4 regions of the Sphingobacterium sp. xlx-130 genome follow, and region 1 is predicted to be linked to each of the others. Evidence: riboswitches for the same ligand, from Rfam matches in the RefSeq annotation. Region 1 holds a riboswitch; each other region holds the start of a gene.
The links. Region 1 has a riboswitch for S-adenosylmethionine ahead of metE (5-methyltetrahydropteroyltriglutamate--homocysteine S-methyltransferase). Riboswitches for the same ligand answer to the same signal wherever they lie in the genome.

Region 1 (3,133 bases):
TACACAACGTAAAAGGGTTTGGTCTAGGGTTGAGCTACGTACATGACATAGTCAAAAGACTTGATGGTAAGATACAAGTAAAGAGCGAAAAGGATAAAGGCACGACCTTTGAGATAACATTACCTCTTAAGACAGGGGAATCCAACAATTGATAAATACAGACTACTATGCAAAAAATATTATTAGCAGAGGACGATCCTAATTTAGGCGAACTCTTAAAAGACTATCTTGAACTTAAAGGCAAATATGAAGTAGTCCTTTCTCAAGACGGAGAGCAGGCATTAGAACAGTTTAAAAAAGATAATTTTGATTTATGTATATTTGATGTGATGATGCCCAAAAAAGATGGCTTCACACTAGGAAAAGAAATCCGAAAAATAAATCAGACAGTTCCTATCATTTTTGCTACTGCAAAAGGAATGATGGAGGACAAAACGCAAGCCTTCGAACTAGGCGGAGATGATTACATCACTAAACCTTTTCGCGTCGAAGAGTTACTATTACGTATAAATGCGCTACTAAAACGCGTCTCCAAAGACAAAGATGAGGATTTAGCTGATAAATTCGAAATTGGTGGGTATTTCTTTGACTATACCAGCCAAGTTATATCCTATAAGGGACAACAACAAAAACTTTCTACCAAAGAGGCTGAATTACTACGTCTCTTGTGTCTAAAGAAAAATGACGTTTTGACAAGAGAAGAAGCTCTTATTAAAATATGGCATGATGATAACTACTTTACAGGACGTAGTATGGATGTTTTCTTAAGTAAATTGAGAAAATACCTAAAAGAAGACCCAAATGTCGAGATAGTCAACGTACATGGTAAAGGTTATAAACTACTCGTAAGCTAATACCAAATACAGAAAGAAAAAAGGAGATTTGTAAGTTCTCCTTTTTTTTCTTTGTAATTTCAATTCTTCTCCATACCTTAGCATCGCTTATAGAGAAAGGCAGAGGGACTAGACCCGATGAAGCCTTAGCAACCTGTCTCTTGACAAGGTGCTAAATTCTATCCGCCAGCTGGCGGAAAAGATAAGCCGAAGTTTCTGATCCAAGAACTCTCTCTTTACAGCATTATTTTTTTATTAAAACAATTTAAAAGGAAAATAGTATGTTAATTACCAACAACTTAGGTTACCCAAGAGTGGGACCTTTCCGCGAATTAAAAAAAGCTAACGAAGCATATTGGGCTAAGAAAATTTCCGCGGAAGAACTATTACAAACAGCTAAGGAAATCCGTGAAGCGAACTGGAAAACACAAAAAGATGCCGGCATCGACCTCATTCCATCCAATGATTTTTCTTTTTACGATCAAGTACTAGACCTTTCTTTAACAGTGGGTGCAATACCGGCCCGTTACACTTCTTTGCTAAGCAAAATCGATAATAACTATAGTTTAGATCTTTACTTTGCTATGGCTCGTGGATTCCAACAGGATGGAATCGATGTAACCGCTTCTGAAATGACAAAATGGTTTGATACAAACTACCACTATATGGTACCTGAGTTCACCAAAAACCAAACATTTAAGCTGAATTCAGAAAAATTCTTAAACGAATACAACGAAGCGAAAGCTGCTGGAATAGAGACTAAGCCTGTTATTATTGGCCCTATCACCTATCTATTGATCGGTAAAGAGAAAGAGGCTGGATTCGAACGTATTGATTTAATTGAGAACCTACTTCCTGTTTACGAGCAAATTTTATCAAAATTAGCCGAAGCTGGAGCTAAGTATATCCAAATTGACGAGCCTTACCTGGCTTTGGACATCGACGCAAAAACAAAAGCATTATACACCTCAGTATTCGCAAGATTAAATGCTGCAGCAGGAAGTGCTAAATTAATCGCAACAACCTACTTTGAAGCGTTAAAAGACAATGAAGATTTAGCCTTAAGTCTTCCGGTACATGCATTACATTTAGACTTAGTACGTGGAGAAAACCAATTAGACACAGTGCTACCTAAAGTTCCTTCCTCTTTGACGTTGTCATTAGGAATTGTCGAGGGACGTAACATCTGGAAAAACGACTACGAAAAATCTTTGACCAAAATCCATCAAGCAGTAAATACGCTTGGTTCAGACAGAGTATGGATAGGCACTTCTTCGTCATTACTACATGTACCATTTGACTTGGACAGCGAGAAAAACGAAGAAACACTTCCGGCAGCAGTTAAAAACTGGCTTGCATTTGCTAAACAAAAATTGGCAGAAGTTAAAGACCTAGCAATATTAGCGAACGGCGAAATTGACGCCACTACAGCACAGCGTTATGAAGCAAATAAAGCTGCGGCCGAAAGCCGTCGTACATCTCCATTAATTCATAAACCTGAAGTAAAAGAACGTGTTAATAACATTACGGATGATGACGCTCGTCGCACATCTTCTTTTGCAGCACGTAAGATAGCTCAACAAGCGAAATTCAACCTACCAGCGTTTGCTACTACCACTATTGGATCATTCCCTCAGACCAAAGATGTTCGTAAATGGCGAGCTGATTTGAAAAAAGGTCTTATAACACAAGCAGAATATGACAAAGCTATTGCCGAAGAAACAGAAAGCACCATCCGTCTTCAAGAGCAATTAGACATTGATGTATTAGTACACGGAGAATTCGAGCGTAATGATATGGTTGAATATTTCGGAGAACAGTTAGCGGGATATGCATTTACACAATACGGATGGGTTCAATCTTATGGTTCTCGTTGTGTTAAGCCACCTGTAATTTACGGAGACGTATATCGTCCAGCTGATATGACAGTACGTTGGTCCTCTTATGCACAATCATTGACAGACCGTCCAGTAAAGGGTATGTTGACAGGACCTGTAACGATCCTTCAATGGTCTTTCGTTCGTAATGACCAACCTCGTGAAACGACGACCTATCAGATTGCTCTCGCGATCTTAGATGAAGTACAGGCATTGGAAAAAGCAGGAATAAAAATTATTCAGATCGATGAACCAGCAATCCGTGAAGGACTTCCTTTACGTAAAGCTGATCAACAAAACTACCTAAACTGGGCTGTTCGATCGTTCCGCGTCTCCTCTTCTAATGTTGAAGATGATACACAGATTCATACGCACATGTGTTATTCAGAATTTAACAATGTAATTAAAGACATAGCCGCAATG
Region 2 (3,133 bases), on a different contig from region 1:
TGATCGTCCAGAATAAAAAAACAATAGTAAGTCCGCTACATACCGCAGACCCCACATTCATCCAAAAAGCAACTTTCGAGACATTACCCATTGCCAGATTCGAAAATAGGTTTTGAATAAGAAGAAACAATGGGGCGCCTGGCTGATGAACGACCTGTAGCTTATAGGCCGAGGCAATGAACTCCCCCGTATCCCACCAGCTATTAAACCGATCGGCCGTAGCGATATAAACCGCTGCGGCCACGAGACCACATAGCCAGCCGATCAAGTTATTTGCTTTGTTATAAGTCATCCGTGCATTAATTTAGATTATCAGTAAATAAATCTACATAACACGCTTCATAACAACCAATTGTTAACAAATTTTAACACAAATACAACGAAGCGAAGCAATCTACCCCCTGATAGGATAGATTGCTTCGCTCTTCAAATACAAACATATAAAATTAACAATCAACCATTGATCAATAATCCTTAACATTTACGCTAACTGTTCGACAATCCGCTTTGTGGGCCCAGGGCTGCTCATCGTATAAAAATGTAATACTGGAGCACCAAAATCTATCAATTCCCGACACATATTCACCATCCACTCCTGACTGACCTGATGCACATCTACATTAGTCTTACAAGCATCCACAGCATCACTCAACTCTTCTGGAATATCCAAATGAAATATCTTAGGCAAAGCTATCAGCTGCTTCTTTGAAGTCAAGGGCTTCAATCCTGGAATAATAGGCACATGAATACCATTGTCCCTACATTTAAGGACAAACTCTTTGTACTTATCAATATTATAGAACATCTGGGTCACGATAAATTCTGCTCCCATCTCCACTTTTTTCTTTAACCATTTGAAGTCCGTATTAAAGTTCGGCGACTCAAAGTGCTTTTCAGGATAGCCAGCTACACCAATACAAAAGTCCGTCTGTTCCGAGCTCTCTACATCTTCATGCAGGTAATGCCCCCCATTCATATCCTTTACTTGCTGTAATAGATCCGTAGCATAAGCATGTCCACCTGGCGTAGGAATGAAATCAGCGTCTCCCCTACGGGCATCTCCCCGTAACACCAAAACGTTGTCAATACCCAAGAAATTTAGATCTATCAATGCATTCTCTGTTTCCTCTTTGGTAAAACCACCACAGATAAGATGAGGTACAGCATCCACCTTATATTTATTCATTATTGCGGCGCATATCGCTACCGTTCCAGGGCGTTTACGATAGGCAACACGCTCTAACAAACCATTAGCATGTTCCTTATACAGGTAATCCTCCCGGTGATAAGTCACATCAATAAAAGGAGGGTTAAATTCCATTAACTCATCCATTGTATTAAAAATACTTTGGATCCCTTTGCCCTTAGCAGGCGGAAGAAGTTCAAACGAGAACAAAGTCTTCCCATCAGCCTGTTTAATATGGTCGATAATCTTCATACAATTGTTTTTAGGCTAAGAGAAAGCACACAAAGACCTTGTGATTCTGCAGCTTATCTTTTCCGCCAACTGGTGGATAGAATGTAGCACCTTGAACAGCGTCAGGTTGCTAAGGCTTCTTCGGGTCTATTCCCTCGGCCTTTCTCTATAAGCTCTGCTAATATCGGTGTTAAAAGTGGAAAGTAAAAATGAAAAAGTAAAAAATTACTCTTTGTACAGATCGACCAATCCCTCAGGAAGCTCTACTTCAATGATTTCTTCATCGGGATCAATCCCTAGAATCAAATCATCGGAGAGTGGAAACATCAATTCTTTACCATCGATATCTACCGTAGCTATAAACTGCTGCGGCATCTCCTGCACTTCAATAATTTCTCCGAGTTCACCATGCTCTTCGTCAATGACCAAGTACCCCACTAAATCTGTATACCGGAAATCATCTGGATCCCGTTCCGGCATCTTATCATTCGGCAGGTACATTTTTTTACGGACCAACACCTGCGCTTTATCAATATGATCTACATCTTCAAATGTAGCATATGCGGTACTGTTGTTATGAAGCTTGATCTGATCCACAAAATAAGGAACCAACTTCTTATTCACCTCTAAAAAGATAATCTCGAAGTCCAGTTCATTATAATCCTCAAATTCAAAAAACAATTGCACCTCCCCTTTGAGTCCTCTGGTTTTACTTACATATCCGATGTAAAAGCTTTCTTCTATGGTCATTCTATCAAATTAAAAGTCAAAAATAAAAATTAAAAAAGAAAAACTTTCATGATTCCAATGAATCATCAACGGAGATGAAAGTTCTTGATGGCCTATGGTCCGAACGAAGCGAGCTCATTGACTCCTTAAAAAACATGAAATGATCAATAAAATATACAGCTTCAGAAAAAAATGGTCGGCCCATAATATGAACCGACCATTTTTCTTTGAATACTTTATGAAAGATTAACCTTCAGTTTCTTCTGTGTTTTCAGCAGTTTCAGTTACTTCTTCAGCAACTTCTTCTACTGGTGCATTTTTTGCAGCTACAGCGGCAGCTTTTTCTTCTTTTTTCTTAGCCTCAGCTACTAAAGCTGCTTTTTTAGCTTCTTCTTTAGCATTTGCAAGACCAGATTTTTTACCTTCAATCTTAGCAGTGTTACCTTCAGCCCAGTTCGTAAAAAGCTCTTCAGCTTTAGCCTCATCAAAAGCTCCTTTTTTCACACCACCTTGCAAGTGTTTTTTGTACAACACACCTTTGTAAGAAAGGATAGCACGTGCTGTGTCTGTAGGTTGAGCACCTTTGTTCATCCAATCTAAAGCTTTTTCGAAATCTAAAACGATAGTTGCTGGATTAGTGTTTGGGTTGTAAGAACCTAAACGCTCGATGAATTTACCATCACGTGGTGCACGTGAGTCTGCTACTACTACGTGGTAAAAAGGTTTTCCTTTTTTACCATGTCTTTGCAATCTGATTTTAGTTGCCATGTTTAATTATTATTTATGTATTCAACATATCCCCCGTACTGTATGTAAGAGGGGACGCAAAGATAACAATAAAAAGTAAAAAATAAAAACCGAGCTTGCGAGTTCAACGAAGTTAATTAAAAAGACAAACTGATTTTTAATCACTTAATACTGCTATAGGCAAAAAGTCTACCCTCCAAAATAATTAGCTTATAGCCTATTGCTTATCGCTTAAAGTCT
Region 3 (3,133 bases), on a different contig from region 1:
AACGAACTTTTTGATTTCTAAATTGAGATTTTTGGTTTTGATGATGTCGTACAACCCTTGTCCTACAACACCAAACCCAAACATACCAATTGTAAGCTTTTTACTCATTTCCCTTTTTTATACTGTGATTTAAGTTTTACTATTTCTTTTGTTATTTTATCTTGTCAAAGGCTTGCTGTAGATCTGCCTTTATATCGTCAATATGCTCGATTCCTACAGATAAGCGTAGTGATCCAGGGTAAACTCCTGCTGCCTTTTGTGCTTCAGCACTTAATTGTTGGTGCGTTGTCGCAGAAGGGTGTATAATTAATGTCTTCGCATCACCAACATTTGCTAAGTGACTGATCAGTTCTAAAGAGTCTATAAACTCATCTGCTTTCTGTGCACCACCCTTTATGGTGAAGGAGAGAACAGCGCCATATCCATTTTTAAGATACTTTTGAGCCAGTAGGTGATGAGGGTGACTTTTTAGCCCTGGATAGCTCACTTCTTCTACTTGTGGGTGTGCTTCTAGCCATTGCGCTATTTCCTGTGTGTTGTCAACATGACGCTGTACACGCAGGGATAACGTTTCTAATCCTTGCACAAGTAAAAATGAGTTGAAAGGGGATAATGCCGGGCCGAAATCTCTCAGTCCTTCTACACGGGCTCTAATCGCGAATTGGATGTTTCCAAAGGGGCCGTCTACACCGAATACATCGGAGAATACTAGACCATGATATCCTTCAGATGGCTCGGAGAATTGTTTGAATTTTCCATTCCCCCAGTTATAGTTACCTCCATCGATGATCACACCTCCTATACTTGTACCATGTCCACCGATCCATTTTGTTGCTGATTCAACGACTACGTTGGCACCATGTTCAAGTGGTTTGAATAAATATCCACCAGCTCCAAAAGTATTGTCTACAATTAATGGCAAGTCGTATTTGCGTGCTACAGCAGCAATTTTTTCGAAATCAGGAATGTTGTAGCTCGGATTACCAATTGTCTCAACGTATATCGCTTTTGTTTTATCGTCTATTAACTTTTCTATGTTTTCGGCATCGGTATTAGCTGCAAACCTAGCCTCAATGCCCAGTCTTTTGAAGGATACTTTGAATTGGTTATAGGTACCCCCATAAAGATTTGCGCTAGATACGAAGTTCTCTCCACTTTCTAAAATATTTGTTAGTGCAATAAATTGCGCTGCTTGACCTGAGGCTACTGCTACTGCTGCTACACCACCTTCTAATGCTGCGATCCTTTTTTCGAAAACGTCGGTCGTAGGATTCATAATACGGGTGTAAATATTTCCAAACTGCTTCAACGCAAATAGGTTTGCTCCATGTTCTGCATTTTCAAATACAAAAGATGAGGTTTGGTAGATAGGTAACGCGCGGGATCCTGTCGTAGGATCTACTTCTTGTCCTGCATGCACCTGTAATGTTTCGAAATTTAAACTTTTATTATTAGCCATTTTTATTTTTTTTTGCTGTAAGATATTATGTGGAAATGCGAAAGAAATTTGGTTTTTGGTCGTCATTTATAGTGTCAATTGCATATCACCTTATTATTCGGGACTGCAATAGATACTGACGACTAGCGCATTCGGGTAGAGATACAACTGATATTGGTTGTATAAAAGGAGATTTTGCGAGTAGGTTTACTATTCGCAACAATTGCTAATTGTCTTGTGAAATTTAATGTCATCGTCTTTTTTCATTTATATGCTCCAAAGATTTATTTCTTTGGACAGGAATTGGCACCTTTTCAAATCTTTTTTGAAGGTTGCCAGCGGGTCATTGAGCCAGTCTCTCGCCGCTTCTTTATAAACCAAGACCTATACTAGAAAGGTGTTGATTAGATACACTATCTATCGATAGTGCAGAGCAAATATAATACAAACTTTTAAATAACAAAAAAAATAGGACAAGTTTCTGCGAACTGTTGTAGTCAAGCCCTTAAAACTTCAGGTGCTTGACTGTTAGTCCATTGTTTATAAGTTGCTTTAATGCGGCGATACCAATAGTTAAGTGGGTTTCGACAAACTTTGCGGTAACCGATAGATCGCTTTCAATTGTTTTAACGCCTTCTGGAATCATTGGTTGATCCGAAACGAGTAAGAGTGCTCCTGTAGGGATTTTGTTTGCAAAACCCACGCTGAAAATGGTCGCGGTCTCCATATCTACGGCCATGACACGTATAGTCTTTAAGTATTTTTTAAAAGCTTTATCGTGCTCCCATACCCGCCTATTTGTAGTATAAACCGTTCCTGTCCAATAGTCTCTGGCATGATCCCGAATTGTAGTGGATATTGCTTTTTGCAGTGCGAATGCGGGTAGGGAAGGCACTTCTGGTGGAAAATAATCATTTGAAGTTCCTTCTCCCCGAATAGCAGCAATTGGCAGTATTAATTCGCCCACAGCAATTTTCTTTTTTAATCCACCTGTTTTTCCTAGAAATAGGACAGCTTTGGGTTTAATTGACGATAACAGATCCATTACTGTGGCAGCCATAGGGCTTCCCATGCCAAAGTTGATGATGGTTATCCCGTTGGCGGTGCATGCTTGCATGGCCTTGTCTTCGCCGTAAACAGGGGCATCTTCATGCATAGCAGAGAACATCTTAACATATTTAGAGAAATTTGTCAAGAGGATATATTCGCCAAACTCTTCTAAAGGTTTGCCTGTGTAACGGGGCAACCAATTTGAAACAATATCTTCTTTTGATTTGAGTCCAGGTGTTATTGGAGTCTCTACAGATTTAGTTTTTTTCATGTTCCGTGGTTTTTAATTAAAAAATAATCCCCCACCGAATGGGTGAGGGATCGTTGTATTAGGCTACTTTCAATTTCTTGATATCTGATTTAGCAAATTTTTTCTTTGCATAATCGAGCGTTATATGTAGCGTGGTGTCCTCACTTTCTTCTTTGCTTGTCGGTATCTCGAACATCGCATCGAGCATGATTGCCTCACATATACTTCGTAGACCTCTAGCGCCTAGCTTAAAGTCCCAAGCTTTGTCAACGATAAAATTATAAACCTCCTTGTCAAATTTGAGTTCTATTCCCTCGTACTCAAATAACTTGACGTATTGTTTTATCAACGCATTTTTAGGTTCTGTGAGGATACTTAATAAAGTTTCTTTATCA
Region 4 (3,133 bases), on a different contig from region 1:
TTAGCGGCAAGGTTGTCCTTTACCATTTCGGTATTATTACCAAACATATGGTTGACAATTTTATTGTCATCATCAGAAGGTTCTTGTCCGAGCAATCCACCCAGTTGGTCCAGTATATCTCCACTATGTTGATCTAATGCTTTATTGATTCCCGCTTCTTTGGAAGGGTCTTTTTTTGCATTATAGTTTAATGCAGCAATCATTAAAGGTACGGCAGCAGCGACGAGCCATTTTGCCTTGCTTTCTTCAATATTCAATAAATTTGCGATTGAAGAAATGGCTTTCGAGCCGATGCCTCCTGTGACTAAGTCTGTTATGTTCATGACTTGATAGTTTAATGTAATTATGATAATTTTAGAACAATCTATTAAAGCTAAATAAAAATACGAAATGAAAATCAAACTATGGATGCCTTTGGCTCTTGTCTGCAGTATTTCTTTTTCGAATTGTAGTAATAATTCTGCAAGGAAGGAACCAATGGATACGAAGGAGGAGGCAGCACACATTAGCCTGACGAAAGAACAGGCTGCTCAAATTTTTTTATTGCCTATCCACTGTCTTGAAGTGGAGTACCCGAATAAGCTAGGACAGGTATTGGGGTCTAGCGACGACTTAAAATCGCCTAAGCAGCTGCGTCCAATATTTTATGGCTGTTTTGACTGGCATTCGTCGGTACATGGCTATTGGTCTATTGTGGAGCTCCTGCAAAAATACCCAGATCTGGATAAGGACGGAAAAATCCGTTCTATTTTGAATCAACATATCACTCCGGAAAATGTAGCCGTGGAATTGGCTTTTTTTAAGGATAAAAACAATACCAGTTTCGAACGTACATATGGATGGGCTTGGTTGTTTAAACTCCAGGAAAGCCTGTCGCAATGGAAAGAGAATACCGACGCGCAGCGATGGAAATCAAATTTACAGCCTTTGGTAGACCTATTGGTCGATAGGTACAAAGAGTACCTGCCTAAATTGGTCTATCCTATCCGTGCCGGACAGCATGATAACTCGGCTTTTGGATTGTCACTGTCATTGGATTATGCCCGTTCGGTAGGGGATAAAGCTTTTGAATCGGTATTGAAAGAGCATGGCACACGGCTTTTTCTAAATGACGTGAATTGTAATCTAGCCTATGAGCCGAGTGGTTATGACTTCTTATCACCTTGTCTAGAGGAAGCATATTTAATGAGTAAGATCCTAGATGAGCAATCGTATAGCGGTTGGCTTAAAAAATTTATGCCTAGTCTATTTGAGCCGGGATTCAGCCTGTCTGCAGCTGTAGTTAAAGATCGTACAGACGGCAAGCTCGTCCACCTGGATGGATTGAACTACAGCCGTGCCGCTTGTCTGTACGGAATTGCCAAGGCTATTCCTCAAGTGTCGCATTTGAATAAAATAGCAAATGAGCACATCGCCTTTTCGTTGCCCAATCTGTCTGCACAAGATGATTATATGGGGTCGCACTGGTTGGGTACTTTTGCGCTGTACGCTATAGCACATGCCCATTAGTCCCCAAGGGTGAAAACACATTGATCCCGATCAATTACGATTTAGAATCGCAACTGATCGGGATCAATGTGTTTTCGACAAGCTTTACCGGTACCGATAGAATACTGGTAAAGCCATCGTTTTTGGTCACGATGTGGGACAAATCAACTCCTTTTTTGGAGAAAGCCGATATGATGGCCGTACGGAATGTCGCTCTTGAAGAACCCCAGCCTTGACTTTTTATAGTTTCATTATTGAGATGGATAAGCTCTTCGGTGGAGTAGTGTGCAAACTTCTCTAATAAGTGTTGATAGAATGATATTGATGTTGCCATACAATTTAAAAATTTATTTGTTAAACCATAAATTGTATCCAGAAATCGGTAGGAAAAATAAGCGTTTTTAAGACGTTTATTTTGGTTGTAAACCCGTATTATTTTACCACCGCGGTGACTACACTCGGTTGGTATTGCTTTTGCAATTCTGAATACGCTACAAATTTAGTAGACTTTTTGATAAAAACAAAGAGAACCTTTCATTTTCTGCTTTTGTTTTTATACCAATGTTTCGTCATAGGATATTAGTAGTTACTTTAGCCGTGTATTCTTCTAACTTTACTGTGGTTTTATAGAGCTATAATAGAGGGTTTGTAGAGGGTTAATAGAGGTAAATCTCTATAAACCCTCTATTTCATCTCAGTTAAATACCTAATTGGACAGAAGGAGATATACCGTTGTCTTAAACCTATATATAAGGAGGTGATAATGTATAATTGAAAGAGATAAGAGTGACAGAATTTTAGTGCTTTTCTTATGTTATTCTGACATTCTGTCTTAAAGTCAACTTTGGAACAGGCCTTGATAAGTTTATTGTGATAATAAAAAGTTAAATAGTAAAATACATATGCAAGAAAAAGGTAGTATCTCGATCCACACCGAGAATATTTTTCCGGTGATCAAAAAGTTTTTATATTCTGATAACGAGATTTTCTTAAGAGAATTGGTGTCTAATGCTGTGGATGCCTCTCAGAAAATTAAACGGTTATCTTCGCTAGGTCAGTTCAATGGTGAAGTAGGTGAGCTAGTTGTTGATGTGAAATTTGATGAAGCAGCTAAAACTATTACGATATCGGACAACGGTATTGGTATGACTGCGGAAGAGATCAAAAAATACATCAACCAGATTGCATTTTCAGGTGCTACTGAGTTCATGGAGAAATTTAAAGAGGCCAACGATGCGAATGAAATCATTGGGCGTTTTGGTTTAGGTTTCTATTCGGCATTTATGGTTGCAGATAAGGTGGAGATTGACTCTTTGTCTTACCAAGATGGCGCTGAACCAGCACACTGGACCTGTGATGGTAGTACTTCATACGAGATTTCGGAAGGTACGCGTACGACACGTGGAACAGACATTATTCTACATATCAATGCGGATTCCGAGGAATTCTTAAATAAGTTTAAGTTGCAGCAGATCCTGGATAAGTATGCCAAGTTCTTGCCTGTTCCTATTCGTTTCGGTACAAAAACTACATCGGAGCCAGATGGTGAAGACGAAGAGGGTAAACCTAAATACAAATCGATTGAAGTTGATAACTTTATTAACAATACAAATCCAGCTTGGACGAAGTCTCCTTCGGAACTGAC

Region 2: it holds a riboswitch for S-adenosylmethionine, as region 1 does, so the genes downstream of both, G7B18_RS14630 (methylenetetrahydrofolate reductase) here and metE (5-methyltetrahydropteroyltriglutamate--homocysteine S-methyltransferase) in region 1, are expected to answer to the same signal.
Region 3: it holds a riboswitch for S-adenosylmethionine, as region 1 does, so the genes downstream of both, G7B18_RS05600 (O-acetylhomoserine aminocarboxypropyltransferase/cysteine synthase family protein) here and metE (5-methyltetrahydropteroyltriglutamate--homocysteine S-methyltransferase) in region 1, are expected to answer to the same signal.
Region 4: it holds a riboswitch for S-adenosylmethionine, as region 1 does, so the genes downstream of both, G7B18_RS04865 (5-oxoprolinase) here and metE (5-methyltetrahydropteroyltriglutamate--homocysteine S-methyltransferase) in region 1, are expected to answer to the same signal.

The regions. Positions count from the first base shown of each region.
Region 1 covers NZ_WFKN01000005.1:200,464-203,596, forward strand. The annotation lists gene G7B18_RS09675 (sensor histidine kinase) at 1-152, shown strand, start outside; gene G7B18_RS09680 (response regulator transcription factor) at 168-854, shown strand; SAM riboswitch class I at 939-1,042, shown strand; gene metE (5-methyltetrahydropteroyltriglutamate--homocysteine S-methyltransferase) at 1,115-3,133, shown strand, end outside.
Region 2 covers NZ_WFKN01000008.1:164,447-167,579, reverse strand. The annotation lists gene G7B18_RS14635 (protein O-mannosyl-transferase family) at 1-292, opposite strand, end outside; gene G7B18_RS14630 (methylenetetrahydrofolate reductase) at 482-1,438, opposite strand; SAM riboswitch class I at 1,489-1,592, opposite strand; gene rimM (ribosome maturation factor RimM) at 1,643-2,167, opposite strand; gene G7B18_RS14620 (30S ribosomal protein S16) at 2,393-2,914, opposite strand.
Region 3 covers NZ_WFKN01000003.1:526,536-529,668, reverse strand. The annotation lists gene G7B18_RS05605 (homoserine dehydrogenase) at 1-108, opposite strand, end outside; gene G7B18_RS05600 (O-acetylhomoserine aminocarboxypropyltransferase/cysteine synthase family protein) at 152-1,459, opposite strand; SAM riboswitch class I at 1,703-1,817, opposite strand; gene G7B18_RS05595 (AMP nucleosidase) at 1,944-2,759, opposite strand; gene clpX (ATP-dependent Clp protease ATP-binding subunit ClpX) at 2,818-3,133, opposite strand, start outside.
Region 4 covers NZ_WFKN01000003.1:355,587-358,719, reverse strand. The annotation lists gene G7B18_RS04875 (DUF937 domain-containing protein) at 1-323, opposite strand, end outside; gene G7B18_RS04870 (DUF2891 domain-containing protein) at 391-1,509, shown strand; gene G7B18_RS04865 (5-oxoprolinase) at 1,544-1,822, opposite strand; SAM-I-IV-variant riboswitch at 1,890-1,983, opposite strand; gene htpG (molecular chaperone HtpG) at 2,391-3,133, shown strand, end outside.